DNA from 3 places in the Mycobacterium florentinum genome. Region 2 is predicted to be linked to each of the others. Evidence: riboswitches for the same ligand, from Rfam matches in the RefSeq annotation. Region 2 holds a riboswitch; each other region holds the start of a gene.
What was found. A riboswitch is a leader RNA that binds a small molecule or an ion and turns the genes downstream of it on or off. The one in region 2 is predicted to bind cobalamin.
Positions count from the first base shown of each region.

Region 1 (7,641 bases), 2.7 Mb from region 2:
CCGGCGAACGCTGACGTCAGAACGAGGCTTTGAGCGACGGAATCGCCAGCGCGGCCACGCCGCGCAGCAACGCCTTGGTCATGTCGAAGAAGTCGAAGTAGTCCCGCCACAACGTGATTCGTCCGTTGTGCACCTCGAACACGCCGCACACCCAGAACTGCAGGCGCAGCGGGCCCAAGATCAGCGCGTCGGTGCGTTCGGTGAGCACCGTGGCGCCGTCGGCGGCAATGCGGTGGAACTTGACCTCGAATCCCGCGCGGCCGTCCATGCGGCGGAACAGCTTCATCGCTGCCGCGCGGCCGTGGATCGTCGGCAATCCGACGTTCTCGTAGACGAGGTTGTCGTCCAGCGAGGCATCCGCGGTTTCGTAGTCCGCGTCCATCAAGGCGTTCAGAAAAGTCTCGACCGTGCGCGTGTTCGCGACGGCTGTCCCAGTCACCTCGGTCATGGTGCCAGCGTAGGCGCGTGCTGCCCGGGCACTGTGGCAGGGTAAGGCGGTGCGAGTCGCCGTGGTCGCCGGGCCGGATCCCGGGCACGCGTTTCCCGCGCTCGCGCTGTGCCAGCGCTTCCGGGACGCGGGCGACGAGCCCACCCTGTTCACCGGCGCGGAGTGGATCCAGGCCGCCCGCGACGCCGGCATCGCCGCTGTCGGGCTGGACGGGCTCACCGCGACCGACGAAGACCTCGACGCCGGGGCCCGGATCCACCGGCGCGCGGCCCGGATGGCGGTGCTCAATGTGCCGGCGCTGCGCGAGCTGGCGCCCGACCTGGTGGTGTCCGACGTCATCACCGCCGGCGGCGGCATGGCCGCCGAGCTGCTCGGCATCCCGTGGATAGAGCTCAACCCGCATCCGCTGTACCTGCCGTCCAAAGGGCTGCCACCGATCGGCAGCGGGCTGGCGCCCGGTACCGGGATTCGCGGCCGGCTGCGCGATGCCACGATGCGGGCGCTGACGGCACGGTCGGTGCGCGCGGGCCTGCAGCAGCGCGAGGCATCCCGGGCCGAGATCGGCCTGCCGGCGCGCGATCTCGGGCCGCTGCGACGGCTGATCGCCACGCTGCCGGCGCTGGAAGTGTCCCGCCCGGACTGGCCGGCCGAGGCCGTAGTGGTCGGGCCGCTGCACTTCGAGCCGACCGATCACATCCTCGAGGTGCCGGCCGGCACCGGGCCGGTGGTTGTCATCGCACCGTCGACCGCCCTGATCGGCACCGAGGGGCTGGCCGAAGTCGCGCTGGGGTGCCTGACGCCGGGGGAGACGTTGCCGGCGGGGTCGCGCCTGCTGGTGTCGCGTCTCGACGGTCCGAATCTGACGGTGCCGCCGTGGGCCGCCGTCGGGCTGGGACGTCAGGACGAGCTGCTGGCGCACGCCGATCTGGTGATCTGCGGCGGCGGCCACGGAATGGTCGCCAAGACGCTGCTGGCCGGGGTGCCGCTGGTGGTGGTTCCCGGCGGCGGCGACCAGTGGGAGATCGCCAACCGGGTGGCGCGGCAGGGGAGCGCGCGGCTGATCCGGCCGCTGACCGCCGGTGCGCTCGTCGAGGCGGTCAATGACGTGCTGGCGACGCCCGGCTACCGCGAGGCCGCGCGCACCGCGGCGTCCGGCATCCACCGCGTCGCCGACCCGGTGCGGGTATGCCACCAAGCGCTGGCACTCGTGAAATGACCGGGCTCGGTATGTTGGCTGGCGTGCGGCTGACGGAGTTCAACGAGCGGGTGGTGCTGCGGTTTGGCGCCGCTTACGGTGCATCGGTGCTGGTAGATCACGTGCTGCCGGGTTTCGAGGGCCGGACCGCCGCCCAGGCGATCGAGGACGGCATCGAACCCCGCGACGTCTGGCGGGCGTTGTGCGTCGACTTCGACGTGCCCCGCGAGCAGTGGTGAGCCGCTAACCACACTCAACGCCGGCCGGACCGGGGCGCCTGGCGAAATACGCAGTCGCCGCACACCGATCGTCCGGGAAGGCGATAGAACAGGCAGCAGCTGTCGCGCTTGAACCCCAGATGTGAGCCGGTGATGGCGCCGGACCCGGACAGCACGCCGGTGTTCAGCAGCGATTCGGTGCTCTCGACGATCCGCGCGCGCAGGTCAGGCCGGGCCGCGAGCAGCGCCCGTGACGCGCCGACGAGCGCCGACGCGATGTTGCCCGCCAGCAGGGCGGGCGCCAGTTTGACCTGCAGGCCGGCCGCGAACGGCTGCATATGGTGTTGCACCACAAGGCGATACAACAACTCCGCCGAGGTGTGCGCGACCTGCTCTCCGATGGGCTCGGGCAGGCGCAGCTGCGCCCCATCGTCGGCACGTTGCAGGTCTTGCAGGTCCGGGACGACGCCGTGGGCCAACGCGCAGGCCAGCACCGGGGACCACAGCCGGGTGGCGTGGCCGAGGTGAACCAGCGAGGCGCCGATCCGCAGGTCCGTCGTGTTGTAACGCTTTGCGGTGGTGTCGATCAAACCGGCAAAGCCGTCGGCGTAGTCCTGGCGGACCGGGTGCCATCCTGCCGCGGCGCCGCCCACGGTCAGCGCGAAAAACCCCCTGTAGGAAGATATTTCGGCAAGCTCGCCGGAGATATCCATGCGGCGCATCCAGCCTCTCTGGGGAGATCCGCCCCAGCGTCTAGTGAGGAAGCGCCGACGGTGAGTATCTGGCTCTCGGGTGGAGAAGATGTGCCCGATCACAGTGGCGGGACCGCACCGGATTCGCACCGGTTTCCTCAAGGTTCATGCGGGCCGTCGGCGCCCTGTCGGTAGCTGATGTTGCCACACGAAACGCCCGCGGCGTGTCGAACTTGAATCGAACAGGTGTTCGTCTACTGTGGGGATCGTTCGACGATGACTTGTCGGTGGGTCTCTCTAGTGTCACGGCCAACCGACCGATACCGGTCAGAGAACGACGACTACAGGAGAGACACCATGGCGCAAGCGCCCGACCGCGAAAAGGCCCTCGAACTGGCGATGGCCCAGATCGAGAAGAGCTACGGCAAAGGCTCGGTGATGCGTCTCGGCGACGAGACACGTCAACCGATCTCGATCATTCCCACCGGATCCATCGCGTTGGACGTGGCCCTGGGCATCGGCGGCCTGCCGCGCGGCCGGGTCGTGGAGATCTACGGCCCGGAATCCTCGGGTAAGACCACCGTTGCCCTGCACGCGGTGGCCAACGCCCAGGCCGCCGGCGGCGTCGCGGCGTTTATCGACGCCGAGCACGCCCTGGACCCCGATTACGCCAAGAAGCTCGGCGTCGACACCGATTCCCTGCTGGTCAGCCAGCCCGACACCGGTGAGCAGGCCCTGGAGATCGCCGACATGCTGATCCGCTCGGGCGCGCTGGACATTCTGGTCATCGACTCGGTGGCCGCCCTGGTGCCGCGCGCGGAGCTCGAGGGCGAGATGGGCGACAGCCACGTCGGGCTGCAGGCCCGGCTGATGAGCCAGGCGTTACGGAAAATGACTGGCGCGCTGAACAATTCGGGAACCACCGCGATCTTCATCAACCAGCTCCGCGAGAAGATCGGGGTGATGTTCGGCAGCCCGGAAACCACCACGGGTGGAAAGGCGTTGAAGTTCTACGCGTCGGTGCGCATGGACGTGCGCCGGATCGAGACCCTCAAGGACGGCACCGACGCGGTCGGTAACCGCACCCGGGTCAAGGTCGTCAAGAACAAGGTGGCACCGCCGTTCAAGCAGGCCGAGTTCGACATCCTCTACGGCCGCGGCATCAGCAGGGAGGGCTCGCTGATCGACATGGGTGTGGACCAGGGCTTCATTCGCAAGTCCGGTTCCTGGTTCACCTACGAGGGCGAGCAGCTCGGTCAGGGCAAGGAGAACGTCCGCAACTTCTTGATGGAGAACGGCGACATCGCCAACGAGATCGAGAAGAAGATCAAGGAAAAGCTTGGCATTGGCGCGGTAGTGACTGCTGATGACGACGTCCTCCCCGCTCCCGTCGACTTCTGATCCCTCCCGCGAAGAGCAGGCGCGGGCGTTGTGCCTGCGCCTGCTCACCGCCAGGGCACGCACCCGGGCCGAGTTGTCCGGCCAGCTCGCCAAACGCGGATACCCCGGCGACGTCAGCGCCCGGGTGCTCGACCGGCTGGCCGCCGTCGGGCTGGTAGACGACAAGGACTTCGCGAAACAATGGGTGCGGTCCCGGCACGCTCACGCGGGAAAGAGCAAGCGCGCCTTGGCCGCCGAGCTGCACACCAAGGGCGTCGACAAAGAGGTCATCACCACCGTGCTGGCCGGCATTGATGCCGGTGCCGAGCGGGACCGGGCCGAAGAACTGGTGCGGGCCAAGTTGCGGCGGGACACGCTCAGCGGCGACGACGCACGGCTCACCCGCCGGCTGGTGGGAATGCTGGCCCGACGCGGCTACAGCCAGAACCTGGCCTGCGAGGTCGTCCTGGCCGAGCTGAACGCCGAACGGGAACGCCGCCGCGTCTAGCTGGGCGTTAATCCCTCGGGCCCTGGTCGCCGTACCATAGCCCCGTGACTTCGACAGTGGCTTCGGCGCGTACCTATCAGGTGCGCACCTACGGCTGCCAGATGAACGTCCACGATTCCGAGCGGTTGGCGGGTCTGCTCGAGGCGGCCGGCTACCGGCGCGCCGACGAAGGCGCCGACGCGGATGTGGTGGTCTTCAACACCTGCGCGGTACGCGAGAACGCCGACAACAAGCTGTACGGCAACATCAGCCACCTGGCCCCGCGCAAGCGCGACAATCCCGACTTCCAGATCGCGGTCGGCGGCTGTCTGGCCCAGAAGGACCGAGACGCCTTGCTGCGCAAGGCGCCGTGGGTCGACGTGGTGTTCGGCACCCACAACATCGGCTCGCTGCCCACGCTGCTCGACCGGGCCCGGCACAACAAAGTCGCCCAGGTGGAAATCGTCGAGGCGCTGCAGGAGTTTCCGTCGTCACTGCCCAGCGCTCGCGAATCCGCCTATGCCGCTTGGGTTTCCATCTCCGTCGGCTGTAACAACAGCTGTACGTTCTGCATTGTGCCGTCGCTGCGGGGCAAGGAGGTCGACCGCAGCCCGGCTGACATCCTGGCCGAGGTGCGATCGCTGGTGGACGACGGCGTGCTGGAAGTCACGCTGCTGGGGCAGAACGTCAACGCCTACGGTGTCTCGTTCGCGGATCCGGCCCTGCCCCGCCACCGCGGTGCCTTCGCCGAGCTGTTGCGGGCCTGCGGCGGCATCGACGGACTCGAACGTGTGCGGTTCACCTCGCCGCACCCGGCGGAGTTCACCGACGACGTGATCGAGGCAATGGCGCAGACGCCGAATGTCTGCCCGGCCCTGCATATGCCGCTGCAGTCGGGGTCCGACCGGATGTTGCGGGCGATGCGGCGCTCGTACCGTGCCGAGCGCTACCTCGGCATCATCGATCGCGTGCGGTCGGCCATGCCGCATGCGGCCATCACCACCGACCTCATCGTCGGATTCCCCGGCGAAACCGAGGCGGACTTCGCGGCCACCCTCGACGTGGTGCGCCAGGCCCGGTTCGCGGCCGCGTTCACCTTCCAGTATTCGAAGCGGCCCGGCACACCGGCAGCCGAACTCGACGAACAGCTGCCGAAAGCCGTTGTGCAGGAACGCTATATGCGGCTCATCGAGCTGCAGGAGCAGATCTCGCTGGAGGGCAACCGCGAACTGATCGGCCAGACCGTCGAACTGCTGGTCGCCACCGGCGAGGGCCGCAAGGACGCGCGCACCGCCCGCATGACGGGGCGCGCCCGCGACGGCCGGCTGGTGCACTTCACCGCCGACACCCCGGTGCGGCCGGGAGACATCATCACCACCGCGGTCACCGAGGCCGCGCCACACCACCTGATCGCCGACGCCGGCATCCTGACCCACCGCCGCACCAGAGCGGGTGACGCGCACGCCGCACGAGTGCGCCCGCGCGGTATCGGGTTGGGCATGCCCGGCATTGGGCCGGCGATTGAACCGGTCGAACCCCTGGGATGTAGCCGATGACGAAAGAACACACGGACCTTGACGCACTGCGTGCCGAGATCGAGGCCGCAGAACACCGCGTTGCACGCGAAATCGATCCCGGCCCAAGGGCATTCATCGTCGCCGTCTTGGTCTTCGTGCTGCTGGGGTCGTTCATCCTGCCGCACACCGGCCAGGTCCGCGGTTGGGATGTGCTGTTCAGCAGCCACGGCGCCGGGGCGGCCGCGTTGTCGCTGCCTTCGAAGGTATTCTCTTGGCTGGCACTGGTTTTCGGCGTCGGATTCTCGATGCTGGCATTGCTGACCCGCCGTTGGGCGCTGGCCTGGATCGCGCTGGCGGGCTCGTCGATAGCCGGCGCGGCCGGGCTGTTGGCCGTGTGGTCACGCCAGACCGCGCCCGCCGGTAGTCCCGGCCCCGGCGTCGGGCTGTGGGTGGCATGGATCACCGTGATTCTGTTGACGTTTCACTGGGCCCGCGTGGTGTGGTCGCGCACGATCGTGCAACTCGCCGCCGAGGAGCAGCGGCGCCGGATCAGTGCCGAGGAACAGTCCAGGACGCTGCTGGAGACCCTGAGCGACCAGGACACCCCCGCTGATCCCGAAGCCGAGGCACCCCCGGACCGCTAGGACCTGCGGGTCAGCGCCTCGGCGGCCGCTTGGGCCCACTGCCGCCATTGTTCGGCGTTGGCCTGTGCCTCTGCGGCTTCCTTGGTCCGGCCGGCCGCGGCCGCCTTGCGGGCCTGCTGCTCGTAGTGCTCGGCGCGGGTCGCGAACTGCTCGGCCCTGGCCTGCGCCTCGGGGTCGGTCCAATTCGCCTCGCCGGCGTCGCGCACCTTCTTCTCGACGGCGCGCAGCCGCCGCTCCAGGTCGGCCGACCGCTCCCGGGGCACCTTGCCGATCGCGTCCCATTTGTCGGCGATCGACCGCAGCGCCGCCCGGGCGGCTTCGTGGTTGCTGGTGTCGATCTTCTCGGCCTCGGCCAGCAGCGCCTCCTTGGCGGTCGCGTTGGCCGCGAACTCCGCATCCTTTTCCGCTGACACGGCATTGCGGGCGGAGAAGAAGGCGTCCTGGGCGGCCTTGAACCGCTTCCACAGGGCGTCGTCGACCTCTCGGGTCGCGCGCCCCGCCGATTTCCATTCGGTCAGCAGCTTGCGGAACTCGGCACTGGTGCCGGCCCAGTCCGTCGAATCGGACATCTCCTCGGCCCGCTCGCACAGCCGTTCCTTGGACTGCCGCACGCCCGCGCGCTCGCGGTCCAATTCGGCGAAGTGCGAGCCGCGCCGCCGGTTGAATGCTTCGCGCGCCGCGGAATACCGCTTCCACAGCGCGTCGTCGACCTTGCGATCCAGGCCGGTGATGGTCTTCCACTCGTCGAGAATCTCGCGCATCCGGTCCCCGGCGACCTTCCAGTGCGTCGAGTTGGCGGCCAGATCCTCGGCCTCGGCGGCCAGCGCCTCCTTGCGGGCGGTCTGCGCGGCCCGATGCTCGTCGCGGCGGGAGCGATCGGCGGCGACCGTGGCGTCGGCCTGCTCCACCAGGGCGGTCAGCCGGCCCGCGAGCGCATCGATGTCGCCCAGCACGGAGGCCGTCGGCAACGTCTCGGCCAGCGCGGAGGCGTTCGCTTTGATCTTGCGGGCATCACCGCTTCCGGAGGCCAGCCGCTCCTCCATCAGCGTGACCTCGGTGC
Region 1 is NZ_AP022576.1:1,511,892-1,519,532, reverse strand. Features, by position in the region: gene G6N55_RS07145 (limonene-1,2-epoxide hydrolase) at 17-448, opposite strand; gene G6N55_RS07140 (glycosyltransferase) at 498-1,664, shown strand; gene G6N55_RS07135 (DUF3046 domain-containing protein) at 1,688-1,882, shown strand; gene G6N55_RS07130 ((2Fe-2S)-binding protein) at 1,897-2,574, opposite strand; cobalamin riboswitch at 2,617-2,747, opposite strand; gene recA (recombinase RecA) at 2,911-3,954, shown strand; gene recX (recombination regulator RecX) at 3,920-4,441, shown strand; gene miaB (tRNA (N6-isopentenyl adenosine(37)-C2)-methylthiotransferase MiaB) at 4,486-5,976, shown strand; gene G6N55_RS07110 (Rv2732c family membrane protein) at 5,973-6,581, shown strand; gene G6N55_RS07105 (DUF349 domain-containing protein) at 6,578-7,641, opposite strand, start outside.
Region 1: it holds a riboswitch for cobalamin, as region 2 does, so the genes downstream of both, G6N55_RS07130 ((2Fe-2S)-binding protein) here and G6N55_RS19940 (CbtB domain-containing protein) in region 2, are expected to answer to the same signal.

Region 2 (7,641 bases):
CCCGGCTCGGCGTGTCGCGATGTTAGCTGGCGAAGGGCCGTGTTAGAAGCGCGGGGAAACTGCCCTACTCGCCCCTTATTCGCCGATGTCGCCGATGTGGTCGACCAACGCCGCCCGGCCGTCGGCCAGGTGATAGGTGACCCCGGCCAGCCCCAGCGTGCCCGCCGACACGCGCTCCGAGATAGCCGAAGAACGCGACACCAGCTGTGCCAACGTTTCTTGTACGTGGCGGTCCTCGAACTCGTCGACGCGGGTCAGGCCGTCACGCCTACCCAGCAGGATCGACGACGAGACCCGTTCGACCAGGTCCCGTACGAAGCCGGAGGGTATTGCACCGTCGTCGATGGCGCCCACCGCGGCCGTGACGGCACCACAGTTGTTATGGCCGAGGACGACGATCAACGGGACGTCGAGGACCACGACCGCGTATTCGATCGAGCCCAGCACCGCCGTATCGATGGCCTGCCCCGCGGTGCGAACCACGAACACGTCACCCAGGCCCTGATCGAAGATCAGCTCGGCGGCCACTCGGCTGTCCGAACAGCCGAAGATGATCGCGGTCGGCTTCTGGCCGGCGGCCAGACTGGCCCGATGGTCGACACTCTGGCTCGGGTGCGCAGGCTGGCCGGCGACGAAACGCTCGTTACCCTCTTTGAGTGCTTTCCAGGCGGATACCGGATTGGAGTTGGGCATGGCACTCATCATGCCGCAGCCGCCGATGATTGGCAGGCCACACATATCAGATACCAATCTTCTTGATTGGTACGCGCGCTCGCGTCGCGATCTGCCCTGGCGGGAACCGGGTGTGGACGCGTGGCAGATCCTGGTCAGCGAGATCATGCTGCAGCAGACTCCGGTGGCCCGGGTGCTGCCGATCTGGACCGAATGGGTGCGGCGCTGGCCCACCCCGTCGGCGACCGCCGCGGCCAGCGCGGCCGACGTGCTGCGGGCGTGGGGCAAGCTGGGCTACCCCAGACGCGCGAAGCGTCTGCACGAGTGCGCGATCGTGATTGCGCGCGACCACGGCGACGTCGTGCCCGACGACGTCGAAACCCTGTTGGAATTACCGGGTATCGGCACCTACACCGCCCGGGCCGTCGCGTGTTTCGCCTACCGCAAGCGGGTACCGGTGGTGGACACCAATGTGCGACGGGTGGTGGCCCGCGCGGTGCACGGCCTCGCCGACGCGGGTCCGCCGTCCACCACCCGCGACCTTGCCGACGTCGCGGCACTGTTGCCGAAAGACGATACGGCCCCTGAGTTTTCGGTGGCTTTGATGGAATTGGGTGCCACGGTGTGCGTTGCGCGCACACCCCGCTGCGGGTTGTGCCCGCTTGAGGGTTGCGCATGGCGGCAGGCCGGCTTTCCCCCCGCCCAAGGGCCGGCCCGCCGCATTCAGACCAACGCCGGAACGGACCGCCAGGTCCGCGGGCGGCTATTGGATGTCTTGCGTGCCAACGATTCTCCAGTCACTCGGGCCGAGCTGGATGTGGCGTGGCTGACCGACACCGCGCAGCGGGACCGGGCGTTGTATTCGCTGCTTGCCGACGGCCTGGTGACACAGACGCGTGACGGCCGGTTCGGCCTAGCCGGCGAGGAATAGCTCGACAGCTCGACGGTAGACCTGTGGTGCCTCGTCGTGTATCAGGTGGCCGGCTTCGGGAACTGCCAAATATGTTGCGGTCGAGCATTTATCGGCCATGTCGCGCATCTGGCCCGGCGGGGTGACGGAGTTGCCGGCTTCCAGCAACAACGCCGGCGCCCTTACCGCCAGCCATTGCTCCCAGTAGTCCCGGGTTCCCCACTCCGCGGCGATCTCGATCCACCGCGCGGTGTGACCGTGTAGCCGCCAACCGGTGTCGGTGCGGTCGAAGGCATCCAGGAAATACTGCCCGGCGACCGGTCCGAATTCGTTGAAAACCTGTTGCTCAGTGGCGAATTCGACCGGCAGAGCGTGCAACCACGGCTCCCACGGACCGGTGGTGCGCCCGCGGAAGTCCGGCGCCATGTCCTCGAGCACCAGCGCCGACACCAATTCGGGGTGCACGGCGGCCAGGCACCACGAGTGCAGAGCCCCCATCGAATGCCCCACCAGCCGGACCGGTGTCCCCAATGTGGTTATCGCGTCGGTGAGATCGGCCACGAAGCGTTCGGTGCTGACCGGGTGTGGGTCCGCGACATCGCGGCCGCGGTGCCACGGCGCGTCGTAGGTGTAGACGGTGCCCAGCCTCCTCAGCCACGGCAGCTGACGCGACCAGGTGGTGCCGCGGCCCATCAGCCCGTGCACCAATATCAGCGGCTCTCCTTGCCCGCCCTGGCAGGTCAGCAGATCGGTGGGCATAGCACCATCTTGCGTGCCCCGCCCAGCAGCAGAACAGGGCAGGGGGGCGGGGTAGCCTAGCGAACATGCCGCCAGTGGTGAAGATCAACGCTATTGAAGTACCCGCCGACGCTGGCCCTGAGCTGGAAAAGCGGTTCGCCCACCGTGCCCACGCGGTGGACAACCAGCCCGGCTTCCTGGGCTTTCAGCTGCTGCGTCCGGTGAAGGGTGAGAACCGCTACTTCGTCGTGACACACTGGGAGTCCGATGAAGCGTTCCAGGCGTGGGCGAGTGGGCCCGCCGTCGAAGCTCATGCCGGTCAGCGAGCCAACCCGGTGGCGACCGGCGCGTCGCTGCTGGAATTCGAGGTCGTCATGGACGTTGCGGGGAGCAAGCCGACTGAATAGGCCGAACAGGCTGGGCCCCGCGCGACAACGCGTGCTGGCCGTGACCGCGGTCGCCGCACTGGTGGCCACCCTCGCACCGGGTTGCTCGTCGTCGCCGGCACCGCAGGCGAATGCGGCCAACCCGGGACGGGCGATCGACACCCGGACGCCTCCCGGGCTGCGGGCCCAGCAGACCGTGGACATGCTCAACTCCGACTGGCCGATCGGCCCGATCGGAGTTCGCACACTGGCCGCGCCCGACGAGGTGGACTCGGTCGAAAAGACCATGGAAGAACTCTGGTGGGATCGCCCCTTCACCCTCGACGGCGTGGACATCAGCGCCAGTGTCGCCACGCTGCACCTCACCTCGTCCTACGGCGCGCGACAAGACATCCGGATACACACCGACGACATGGGCCGGGTTGATCGATTCGAGCTCGATACGCTGGCGCCGACGATCACCTCGTGGCACGACATCGATGCGACGCTGAGCAAGACCGGTGCGCGGTACTCCTACCAGGTCGCCAAGGTCGACGATGGCCAGTGCGATCCCGTGATGGGCACCAATACAGTCGAATCCCTGCCGCTGGCATCGATTTTCAAGTTATACGTGTTGCACGCCCTGGCGGGCGCGGTGCGCAACCACATGGTGTCCTGGGACGATCAGCTGACGGTCACCGACAAGAGCAAGGCGGTGGGCTCTTCGGGCCTGGGACTTGCTGTCGGCGACCATGTTTCGGTGCGGAACGCGGCCACCAAGATGATCGCCAACAGCGACAACATGGCCACCGACCTGCTGATCGAAAGAATGGGCACGCACGCCATCGAAGAGGCGCTGGCCACGGCCGGCCATCACGATCCGGCCAGCATGACGCCCTTCCCCACGATGTACGAGCTGTTCTCCATCGGCTGGGGTGAACCGGATCTGCGCAGCCAGTGGCAGCAGGCGACTCCGCAGGTCCGCGCCCAGTTGCTGGCGCAGGCGAATTCCGCTCCCTACCAACCTGATCCGCAACGCGCCCACACCCCGGCCTCGGCTTTCGGGGCGGAGTGGTACGGCAGCGCCGAGGACATCTGCCGGGTTCATGCGGCGTTGCAGGCCGACGCGGTCGGCGAGGCCGCGCCCGTCAAGCAGATCCTGTCGGCGGTGTCGGGCATCCAGTTGGACCGAAACGTGTGGCCGTACATCGGCGCGAAAGCCGGTGGCTTGCCGGGCGATCTGACCTTCAGCTGGTACGCCGTCGACAAGACGCAGCAACCGTGGGTGGTCAGCTTTCAGCTGAACTGGCCACGCGATCACGGACCCAAGGTGACCGGCTGGATGCTGCAGGTCGCCAAGCGGGCGTTCGCACTGGTGGCGCCGCAGTAATCACGGCAGCCGCAGCGTCCAGCAGCCGTTGCGGTAATGCATCGTCGTGCGGCCGCCCGGTGCAATGTCGATGCGCCAGAACGACTTCGGCGGGATGTCGAGCGCGGCCACGATCGCCGCCCGGATCACCGCCGGGTGCGTCACGGCAACGGTTCGCGACGGCCCCTCGATCAACGACGCCAGCCATCCGGCCACCCGTTCGGTGAGCTCGACGATGGACTCGCCGCCGTGCGGCGCCGCGGCCGGCTCGGTCAGCCACACCTCGAGGTCGGCCGCGGGCACGGCCGCAAGCGCCTGCCCACGCCAGCGCCCGCAGTCCAAGTCGGCCAGCCGCGGCTCGATCGTGGCATCCAGGCCCAGCAGCCGCGCGGTTTGACGGGCGCGCTGCTCGGGGCCTACAAGGTGGCGCGAGCCCGGGACATCAAGGCCCGCAACGGCTTCAGCCTGTCGACGGCCGGCGTCGTTCAGCGGCTCGTCGGCCGGAAATCGCACGCCTGCCATCGCATCGGTCATCGCGTGCGACACCAGGGTCAGCCGGGCGACCTCCGTCACACCGCGATGCTCGATACCCGTCCGCGCTCGGCGCGCTCGCCCAGCAACCGCCCGGCGAGCGTCGCGAAGACCAGGCCGATGCTCACCCAGAGCAGCAGCTGCGTACCCAACGACAGCACCCGGAATTCGTAGAGGACATCGGCGGGAAAGCCGGGGTAGATGATCGCGCCCGAAGCGTCGCGCAACGGTCCGGGCGTCTCGTCCACCGTCGGCAGCAACTCCGTCACTACCACGAGGGCCACCAAATAGGCCCCGGCCGCGAGCAGCCGTCCGTTCCATACGCCGAATCGGTCAGCCAGCCGGCCGGCCAGCCATACCGCCGCGATCGCCAGCAGCACCGACACCAGCACCATCAGCAGATACCAGCCGGTGCGGGCGGCGATCGTGTCGGACTGGCCGACGGCGGGAGGATTCGGCGGATATTTCAGGAACGGAACCAGGTACACCGCCACGAAGGCCCCCGCCGCCAGAAGCAGCGAAAGCTGGTGTGGCGCAGGGCTTTCCGTGCGGCCCGCCGTGCGAGCATAGACAACGCAGAACACCACGGCGAACAGTGCGCCCATCGCAATGCCGAAAATCAGCACACCAAAGCCGAGTCCGGGGTTGGCCTGCACACCGCGGGTGAACAGCTCGGCGCCGTGCTCGTGCACACCGTGCGCATTCTCGGCGTCGGTGCGACCGTCCTCAAATTCGATCGCGCGGGCAATTACCGGTTCGGCACACAGACGGGCGAATACGAATGCCAGCACGGCGCCGATTGCGCCCGCCAGCAGCCCGCGTCCGATCAGACGCTTTTCCACGCCGGGTCAGTGGCAGGGGAAGCCGAGGAGGTGGCGCGCATCGTGCACGAATTCGTGCACATGCGTGTCGCTGCCGAACACCGACACGGCACCCTGATCGACGCCGACGAAGTAAATCGCCATCAACGCCAGGAAAGCGGTTGCCGCCAACCAGAGCGCGGCACTTGCCGCCGACAAATCAATCGAGCGACTGCCGGTCGTCTCGGTACTGGACACTGTTGACTCCTTCTGGGAATGACGCGTCCCACTTGGGTGACGGGTTGCGGGTCTGACTTTTCACAGTGGCGCGACCGTTCTGGAATTTCACCAGATTCCGTTGCCCGTCGTTAACAGTCGTCAGTCTAATCTGACGCGGCGGCCGAACAAACAACAATCACTGCGCAGGCCCGCCACCGTAGCCGAGCTGGCTGGCCGTGTACTTCGCCCCGTCCGTGACCGGGACCGCCTCCACGGCAGTGCCGTAGGCACAGATCTCGGTCCAGACGTCGCCGATTTCGGTGGTGTCGAATCGCATCGCGACGATCGCGTTGCCGCCGCGGTTGCGCGCCTCGGAGATCAGCCGGCCCATCGCCTCGTTGCGGCTCTCGGCCAGATTTTTGGTCATCCCCTGTAGCTCCCCGCCGAACATCGCCTTGAAGCCGGCGCCCATCTGGGAGAACGCATTTCGCGATCGAACGGTCAGCCCGAACACTTCGCCGCAGACACGCCGAATCTCCCAGCCCGGAAGGTCATTGGTGGTCACGATCAGCACAGGTAAGCCCCTTAGTCCTCAGCACAGCAAAACGGGTGGTTAGTCCGGTCAGAGACTAACCACCCGTTTGCTGTAGTGCTACGGGTTCTCGGGGGCGGCGTGCGCTCCGGCTTTCTGCAGCTCCGACTCGGCCGGCGGCTTGCGCGCTCCGGTGAACGTGAACACCGCGTCCTCGCCGGTGCCCTCGCCGTCCCAGTTGTCCACGTCGACGGTGACGACCTGGCCGGGTCCGACCTCGTCGAAGAGGATCTTCTCCGAGAGCTGGTCCTCGATCTCGCGCTGGATGGTGCGCCGCAGCGGGCGAGCACCCAGCACCGGGTCGAAACCGCGCTTGGCCAGCAACGACTTGGCCTTGTCGGTCAGGTCCAGGGCCATGTCCTTGCCCTTGAGCTGGTTGGCGACCCGGCCGATCATCAGGTCGACCATCTGGATGATCTCGTCGCGAGTCAGCTGGTGGAAGACGATGATGTCATCGATGCGGTTGAGGAACTCAGGGCGGAAGTGCTTCTTCAGCTCGTCGTTGACCTTCTGCTTCATCCGCTCGTAGTCGTTCTCGCCGCCACCCTGGGTGAAGCCCAGGCCGACCGGCTTGCTGATGTCCGACGTACCGAGGTTGGACGTGAAGATCAGCACGGTGTTCTTGAAGTCGACCGTGCGGCCCTGCCCGTCGGTGAGCCGGCCATCCTCGAGGACCTGCAACAGGCTGTTGTAGATCTCCTGGTGTGCCTTCTCGATCTCGTCGAACAGCACCACGGAGAACGGCTTGCGGCGCACCTTCTCGGTGAGCTGGCCGCCCTCTTCGTAGCCGACGTATCCCGGCGGGGCACCGAACAGCCGCGACGCGGTGAAGCGGTCGTGGAACTCGCCCATGTCGATCTGGATGAGCGCGTCGTCGTCGCCGAACAAGAAGTTGGCCAGCGCCTTGGACAGCTCGGTCTTACCGACACCGGACGGGCCGGCGAAGATGAACGAGCCGGACGGCCGCTTGGGGTCTTTCAGCCCGGCGCGGGTGCGGCGGATCGCCTTGGACACGGCCTTGACCGCATCCACCTGGCCGATGATCCGCTTGTGCAGCTCGTCCTCCATGCGCAGCAGCCGGGTCGTCTCCGCTTCGGTGAGCTTGAACACCGGGATGCCGGTCCAGTTGCCCAGCACTTCGGCGATCTGCTCGTCGTCGACCTCGGCGACCACGTCGAGATCGCCTGAGCGCCACTGCTTTTCACGCTCAGTCCGCTGGGCGACCAGAGTCTTCTCCCGGTCGCGAAGGCTGGCGGCCTTCTCGAAGTCCTGGGCGTCGATCGCCGATTCCTTCTCCCGGCGCGCGTCGGCGATCTTCTCATCGAACTCACGCAGGTCTGGCGGAGCGGTCATCCGGCGGATGCGCATCCGGGCACCCGCCTCGTCGATCAGGTCGATCGCCTTGTCCGGCAAGAACCGGTCGTTGATGTAGCGGTCGGCCAGGG
Region 2 is NZ_AP022576.1:4,212,261-4,219,901, reverse strand. Features, by position in the region: gene G6N55_RS19975 (carbonic anhydrase) at 76-693, opposite strand; gene G6N55_RS19970 (HhH-GPD family protein) at 692-1,603, shown strand; gene G6N55_RS19965 (alpha/beta fold hydrolase) at 1,586-2,341, opposite strand; gene mhuD (mycobilin-forming heme oxygenase MhuD) at 2,407-2,727, shown strand; gene G6N55_RS19955 (class A beta-lactamase-related serine hydrolase) at 2,720-4,075, shown strand; gene G6N55_RS19950 (histidine phosphatase family protein) at 4,076-4,627, opposite strand; gene G6N55_RS19945 (CbtA family protein) at 4,624-5,427, opposite strand; gene G6N55_RS19940 (CbtB domain-containing protein) at 5,434-5,643, opposite strand; cobalamin riboswitch at 5,605-5,799, opposite strand; gene G6N55_RS19935 (YbjQ family protein) at 5,801-6,178, opposite strand; gene clpC1 (ATP-dependent protease ATP-binding subunit ClpC) at 6,257-7,641, opposite strand, start outside.

Region 3 (7,641 bases), 760 kb from region 2:
GCCAACCTAACGCCACTGCGAAATTTCGCTGTGAAAGTCGCAGTGGCGTTAGGTTCGGCGCAAATCAGACCCCCGCGCGGACTTCCTGAGCGGCGGCGACCATGTTGCGCAGCGACGCGTTCACCTCGTCGGTGTTGCGGGTCTTGAGCCCGCAGTCGGGGTTGACCCACAGTCGCTCGGCCGGAACGGCCCGCAGCGCGGCCCGCAGCGACTCGGCCATCTCGCCCGTGCTCGGCACCCGCGGCGAGTGGATGTCGTAGACGCCCGGGCCCACGCTGTTGGCGAAGCCGACCGAGTTCAGGTCGTCCAGCACCTCCATGTGCGAGCGTGCCGCCTCGATGGACGTGACGTCGGCGTCCAGGTCGGCGATCGCGCCGATCACCTCACCGAACTCCGAGTAGCACAGGTGGGTGTGGATCTGCGTCGAGTCGGCGACGCCGGAGGTGGCCAGCCGGAAAGACCCGACCGCCCAACGCAGGTAGTCGTCCTGGTCGGCCCGACGCAGCGGCAGCAGCTCGCGCAGCGCCGGCTCGTCGACCTGGATGACGGCGATGCCGGCGGCTTGCAGATCCACCGTCTCGTCGCGAATCGCCAGCGCCACCTGGTTGGCGGTGTCGGCCAGCGGCTGGTCGTCGCGGACGAACGACCACGCCAGGATCGTCACCGGGCCGGTCAGCATGCCCTTGACCGGCTTGTCGGTCAGGGACTGCGCGTATTTGGCCCACTCCACCGTCATCGGCTGCCGGCGGATCACGTCGCCGTAGAGGACCGGCGGACGCACGCAGCGACTGCCGTAGGACTGCACCCAGCCGTTCCTGGTGGCGAAGAACCCGTCCAGTTGCTCGGCGAAGTACTGCACCATGTCGTTGCGCTCCGGCTCACCGTGCACCAGCACGTCGAGGCCGAGTTGTTCCTGCAGCTTGATGACGTCGGAGATCTCTTGCTTCATCCGCCGGTCGTATTCGGCCTCGTCGATCTCACCGGCGACCAGCGCGGCGCGCGCCTTGCGGATCTCGACGGTCTGCGGGAACGACCCGATCGTGGTGGTCGGCAACGGCGGCAGGTGCAGCCGCGCCTCCTGGCTGGTCCGCCGTTGTGCGGCGTCGCCGCGATGCACGCCGGACGCCACGATCGAATCGAGTCGGGTCCGGAGTCCGTCGTTGTGCAGCCGCGGGTCACTCGTGCGGGACGCGACCGCGCCGTTGGATGCCTCGATCTCGTCGGCGACGGCCTCGCGGCCCTCGTGCAGGGCGCGTGCCAAAACGACGACTTCGTGCACCTTTTCGGCACCGAACGCCAGCCAGCTGCGCAGCGCGTCGTCCAGGCCGGTCTCCGGCTCCAGCGAGTACGGCACGTGCAGGGTCGAGCAGGACGTCGAAACCGCAACGCTGCCAGCCGAATCCAGCAGGCTCGTCAGCTTGGCCAGCGCCGCCTCGAGATCGGTACGCCAGATATTGCGACCATCGACGACACCGGCCACCAGGGTCTTGTCGGCCAGCCCGGGCACCGCGGCGATCGCGGTGCCGGCACCGTAAACCAGGTCGACGCCGATCGCCTCGACGGGTGTGCGGGCCAGCGCCCCCAGCGAGTCGCCGGGGTCACCGAAGTAGGTGGCGACGTAGATGGCGGGCCGGTTGCTCACCTTGCCCAGCGCGTTGTAGACCGCCTCGGCCAGTGCGGGGGCGTCGGGGGAGATGTCGGTGACCAGCGCCGGCTCGTCGATCTGTACCCACTGCGCGCCGTTGTCGGCCAGCAGGCTCAGCAGCTCGGAGTAGATTCCCACCAGCTCCTGCAACCGCTCGATCGGGGCGCCGCCACCGTTGACGGCCTTGCTCAGCAACAGGAAGGTGATCGGGCCGACGACAACCGGGCGCGCCGGAATCCCTTGCTCGAGAGCCTCTTTCAGCTCGGAGAGCACCTTGTCCGGGTTGAGCGTGAACTTCGTCGCCGGCTCGATCTCAGGAACGATGTAGTGGTAATTGGTGTCGAACCACTTGGTCATCTCCAGCGGCGCGACGTCCTTGTTGCCACGCGCCGCGGCGAAATAGCGGTCCAGGTCGTCGGTAACCTGCGCGGCCCGGGCCGGCAGCGCGCCGAGCATGACCGCGGTGTCGAGCACCTGGTCGTAGTAGGAGAAGGTGTTCACCGGCACCGAGTCCAGGCCGGCGTCGGCCAGGCCCTTCCAGGTGTCGCGGCGCAGGGTGGCGGCGATGTTTTCGAGTTCGGATCGGCTGGTACGGCCTTTCCAGTAGCCCTCGGTCGCCCGCTTGAGTTCGCGTTTCGGTCCGATGCGCGGAGAGCCGACAACGGTTGCTGTGAATACTTGGGGGGTCACGATATTCGTCCTTTAATCGGCGTGGTGGTCACCGCCAACGGACCTGCAGCCAATCCGGATGCGGTTTGCACCTGAGTACCAACCACAACGGCTGCAGCCTAACGCCCATTCCACGAGGCGATGAGCCGCCGGACGCGGGTGCGCCCGGCACAGCCGGCAGGTCTCCGGACTCGCAGGCGCGCACCGGGTGGTGCTCCTAGTGGCCGTCGCTTCCCAGTCGTACTGACCAGTGCCATATGACGGCGTTCGTTCCTGCATACCGTTGCGGGACAGTCCCGGATTCTCACCGGGTTCCCTCTTGCGAAGCGTTACTAACGCTGCTTCGTTCGATGCCGGCGCCGCGGGGTTGCGGCGCAAGCAGACCAGCTGCGAGATGCAGTTTAGTCAGCCTGCCAGCGCCTGCGCGATCGGGATGTCTCCGTTGTTGAATTCGATGGTCCGCCGGATGGTCGAATCGTCGGCCAGCGCGGCGGCCACGACGAGCGCGACATCGGCGCGCGACACCGAGCCCTTGCCCTGGCCGACGACGATGCGCCCGGTCGCCGGTTCCAGCGTGAGCCGGCCGGGCCCCAGCACCGTCCAGTCGAGCTCACTGGCCCGCAGGTGGGCGTCCGCGGCGGCCTTGGCCTCTGCGTAGGCGAAGAACGGATCATCCTGTGGGACGCCATGATTGGGTCCAGCACCGAAGTAGGACACCATCACGAACCGCTTGACGCCCGCGTGCGCGGCGGCGTCGATCACCCGGATCGCCGCGTCACGGTCGACGGCATAGGTGCGCGCCGGGTTGCCGCCGCCCGCGCCGGCCGAGAAGACGACCGCGTCGTGCCCGGGCAGCAGATCGGCCAGCGCGGCGGTGTCCAACTGCTCGATATCGGCGACGACCGGATCGGCGCCGGTGGCAGCGACGTCGCCGGAGTGCTCGGGATTGCGGAAGACGGAGCTCACCCCGTCACCGCGTTCGGTCAGGATGCGGGCCAGCTGCAGTGCGACCTTGCCGTGCCCGCCGAAGACGATGATGCGTGCCATGCCTCCGACGGTAGCGCCGTCAGAGTTTGACGCGGCCCATGATGATGTCGATGATCGGCTTGCCCGGCGGGTAAGCGTTGGTCAGCGAGGCCATCGTGTGGCCGTAGTCCACCAGCACCGTGATCCCGTTGACGCCGAAGGCCGCGGCGCTGTTCAGGAAGGCCATCACATCGCCCATCTGCTCCGGCGTGTGGACCTTGGAGCCGGTCTCTTCGCGGTAGTCCTGGGCGAAGGTGAGCCACAGGTCGGCATTGGCCTGGGCCAGCGGGGTGTCGGTCGGGCCCGGGCAAATCGCGTTGATGCGAATGCCCTTCTTCAGCAGGGGAAGACCCTGGGTGGCCACGTAGGCGTTGACGATCTTCTTGCTGGTGCCGTAGTGGATGATGCCTTCGGCTTCGTGCGCCTCCGACCAGGCCACGGCGGCCGCGTAGTCCGGTGTGGCCAAGAACTCGGTCAGCAGTTCCAGGTCGTTCTCCCAGCCCATCCCGGCGACCGACGAGATGAAGCAGATGGCCGAACCGGATGGAAGCTGGTTCTTTTCCAGCAGCCGGTCGATCAGGTGGCGGTGCCCGATGAAGTTGATCTTCAGCAGGTCGGTCGCGCCGTCGGCAACACCGGCCGCCGAGAACAGGGCGTGGACGGGGCCGTCCAGCTGCTCGAGCGCCGCGTCGATCGAGGCGGGGTCGCGCAGGTCGACCTGGATGTACTTGGCTACGTCATAGGTCACCGGCGCGTAGTCCATCACGATGACTTCGGCACCGAGCTCGGCCGCCGACTTGGCCGCCGCGGCGCCCATGCCAGTCGCGCCACCGACAACGAGAGCGCGCTTGCCGTCGTAGCGCAACCGATCGACAATGGTCATGGAAATCCCCTTCTCGGATAATGCCAACGCGGTTCTAACTGCTCAACTGTATGGGTAACAGTTATTTGGTTCAATACCGGGTCCGGATTAAAGGGGGCGTTCTACTTGCCGCGCACGGCCGCGCCGCGCAAGACGGTGTCACGGGTGTGCACCAGCGCCGGTCGCTTGCCGATTTCGCGCAGAATGTTCTCCGGTATCCACTGCAGACCGATGACGCAGCGCGCCAGCATGGCGGTGGACGGAGCGTCGATGCGGATCTCGCCGGAGCGAATGCCTTCGGAGAGCAGGGATTTCATCTGCCGCAATCGGGTAGGATACGACCAGCCCGGATTGGCGGTCGGCGGCGATTGCCGCATCCACGCCAGCTGAATCCGGAATTCGTCGGAGAACCGGTCCAGTGCATTGACGTTGATCCAGCTCAGCGCGTCCAGCTTCTCGATGGGTGTGGCATCCGAGCGCAGCACGCTGACCCAGCCGGCCTCAACCTTCTGCCCGAACGACACCATGATCGAGTCGAGAAGTTCGTCCTTGGAGCCGATCACCCGATAGACGGTGCCGGTGCCAAGACCCGCCGCCGACGCGATATCGCGGATCGTGGTGGCTTCGTACCCTTTGCGGCCGAATTCGGTTCGTGCCACCGCACGGACATGGGCGGCCTTGTCACTGGGATCGGCGTCGCTGTCGTCGGCCCACGATTCGATGACCGCGCTGGCGGCTGCAAAGGCGTTGGACCGATCCAGCGCCGCATCGGTGGGGGGCCGGGCCGCCAAGCCTTGCAAGATGATTCGGCACAGCAGTTCCGCCACCTGGTCGGGTGCCGAGTTGTGGCGCATCACGTCGAGCCCGACCTGCAGCATGGTCTGACAGATGCGGTCGGCCAGCGTGGGGAGATCGATGTCGGGCTTGATGTAGCCGGTCCACCTGCCGGCGCGCAGCGTCTGCACCATCGCCTCTTGCACCGCGACGGACTGTTGCCGGGTCAGGTTCATCAATTCCGGGTCCGCGCTCGGTCCCTCGTAGAAGGACATCTGCAGCGCGGCCCGATGGTGCACGGCACAGTTGGCGACCGCCGCCCCCAGCTCGATGATCTTCGCGGCGGCCGGTCGCGAATCGGCCTCGTCCAAGCGCGCCTTGGCGTTTTCCCCGATGCGGTGCAGGTCGTCCTGATAGCGGCGGATCAGCTCGATCAGGATCGCTTCTTTGGATTCGAAGTGGTGATACAGGCTTCCCGGCAGAATCCCGGCCGCGTCGGCGATCTCCTGCAACGACGTTCGCAATCCCGAGGATGCGATCAAAGACGCGGCGGTCTGCAGGATCTCGGTGCGGCGCGTCCCGGAGTCGTCGTTGCCGGCCTGATCCAGACGATCCGCCGTCGCCCGCTTGCCCTTAGCCAAGGTTTCGGCTTTGGCCATGGCTAACGGTGCGCGTTTCGAGAGGACTGCGACCGGGCCACGCTACGCATTCGTCCTCCTGCCGAACCAAATCTTTGTTAAAGGCTATCAGATTGCCCAACCGGAAACCGGCTCAAATGCGCTGCTAACAGCGCTGACAGCCCATTCTAAAGCCCTAGAGCCCGGGACCGTCCCAACTGTCCACCGCGACCACCTCATCGAGCGGACGCCGCGGGGCGGGGGAGAAGGTGTGCCCGGCCCGCAATCGGCCCACCGGCAGCAGGGCGCCCTGGACGAACGACGGCGGGATCCCCAGCAGCTCGCGCACCTCGTCTTCGTGGTGCAGATGCAGCGTCGTCACGCAGGTGCCGTAGCCCCGGGTGTGCAAGGCCAGCTGAAAGTTCCACACCGCGGGGAAGATCGACCCGTACAGGGTTGCCAGGTGAAACGATTCGTCGCCGTCGATGCGCGGCAAGTAGGGCTCATAGCTTGGGATTACCAGCAGCGGTACCTTCGCCATGTTCTCGACCAGCCACTCCGTCGACGACATGAGCCGGCTCTCCGGCGTGCCGCTCGGCAGCAGGTCGGCGAGCAGCTGACCGCCGACCCGCTTCAGGTATGCGTCGCGGTACAACTCGGCGATCGTTTCCCGCTTCTTCGGATCCGCGACCACCAGCCAGCGCCAGGCCTGCGAGTTCGAGCCGTTGGCGGCCTGCAGGCCGACGCGCAGGCATTCGCGAATGTCCTCGAGGTCCACCTGCGCGTCCAGGTCGAGCGTCTTACGCGCGGAACGGGTGGCGGTCAGCAGGTATTCGATATCCATCAGCGCCCTCTCCGGGTAAGGCGCGCACCGACTTCGGCGAGATACCGGTCGGGTCCGCCGAGAAGTGAGCTCCAGCTCAGCAGGCGCTTGAGGTAGAGATGCGCGTCGTGCTCCCAGGTGTAGCCGATCCCGCCGAGCACCTGGATGGCCGTGTCGCCCACGGTGGCCAGTCGCCCGGCGAACGCCTTGGCTCGCAGCGCGGCGAGATGCTTTTCGTCGGATCCAAGGTCGGCGTCGGCGGCCCAGAGCGCGTGGATCACGCCGCTGCGGGCCAGTTCGACGGTCTCGTACATATCGACGCACAGATGCTGGATCGCCTGAAACGATCCGATGACCTGACCGAATTGCTTTCTGACTTTTGCGTATTCGACGGCGAGGTCCATGACGGCCCGCGCGGCGCCGAGCGCGTCGGCGGCGGTGGCGATCAGCAGGTCGTCGATCACCGCCGCAACGTCGGCGGATGCCGCCGTGGCCAGCCGCTGCGCGGGCACGCCGTCGAGCCGGACGCGAAACTGTTTGCGGGTCTGATCGATACCGCGCTCGGGCGCCACGGTGATACCGGAAGAGTCGGTGTTCACCGCGAAAAGCGCCGTGCCGTCCGGGTCTTCGGCAAGCACCAGCAGCACGTCGGCCGCCGCCGCATCGGACACGTCGCCGAGCTCACCCCGCAGGACGTTGCCGTCTTCGGCAGCGACATTCTGGAAGTCCAGGAAGCTGACGGTGGCGACCGTCGTCCCGTCCGCGATGCCGGCCAAAATCGTTGCAGCACTGTCATTGTCGCAGAGCCGCGTCAGGGCGCGCGGGGCGGCCACCGCGGTGGACAGCCACGGCCCCGGATGCAGGGCGGCGCCGAGCTCTTCGGCCACGACGCCGGCCTCGACCATCGTCATCCCCGCGCCGCCGTGTTCCTCCGGCACCAACAGCCCAGTGGTACCGAGGTCGGCCAGGCCACGCCAGACCGCATCATCCATGCCGGTCGGATTGTCGAGCAGTTCGCGCACGTGACCCGAAATCGGTGCCTTGTCAGCAAGAAAGCGCCGGGTGGTGTCGCGCAGCGCGACCTGTTCGTCGCTGAGTTCGAGGTTCATTTGCGTGGCAATCCGAGTACGCGTTGCGCGGTGATGTTCTTGTTGATCTGCGTGGTTCCGCCCGCGATGGTCAGCGAGCGTGAGGTGAGCCGGTAGTTCGCCCACGCGGCGTCGTC
Region 3 is NZ_AP022576.1:4,968,323-4,975,963, forward strand. Features, by position in the region: gene G6N55_RS23655 (DUF3556 domain-containing protein) at 1-10, shown strand, start outside; gene metE (5-methyltetrahydropteroyltriglutamate--homocysteine S-methyltransferase) at 65-2,335, opposite strand; cobalamin riboswitch at 2,474-2,687, opposite strand; gene G6N55_RS23665 (SDR family oxidoreductase) at 2,720-3,361, opposite strand; gene G6N55_RS23670 (SDR family oxidoreductase) at 3,381-4,223, opposite strand; gene G6N55_RS23675 (TetR/AcrR family transcriptional regulator) at 4,325-5,635, opposite strand; gene G6N55_RS23680 (nitroreductase family protein) at 5,790-6,437, opposite strand; gene G6N55_RS23685 (acyl-CoA dehydrogenase family protein) at 6,437-7,525, opposite strand; gene G6N55_RS23690 (acyl-CoA dehydrogenase family protein) at 7,522-7,641, opposite strand, start outside.
Region 3: it holds a riboswitch for cobalamin, as region 2 does, so the genes downstream of both, metE (5-methyltetrahydropteroyltriglutamate--homocysteine S-methyltransferase) here and G6N55_RS19940 (CbtB domain-containing protein) in region 2, are expected to answer to the same signal.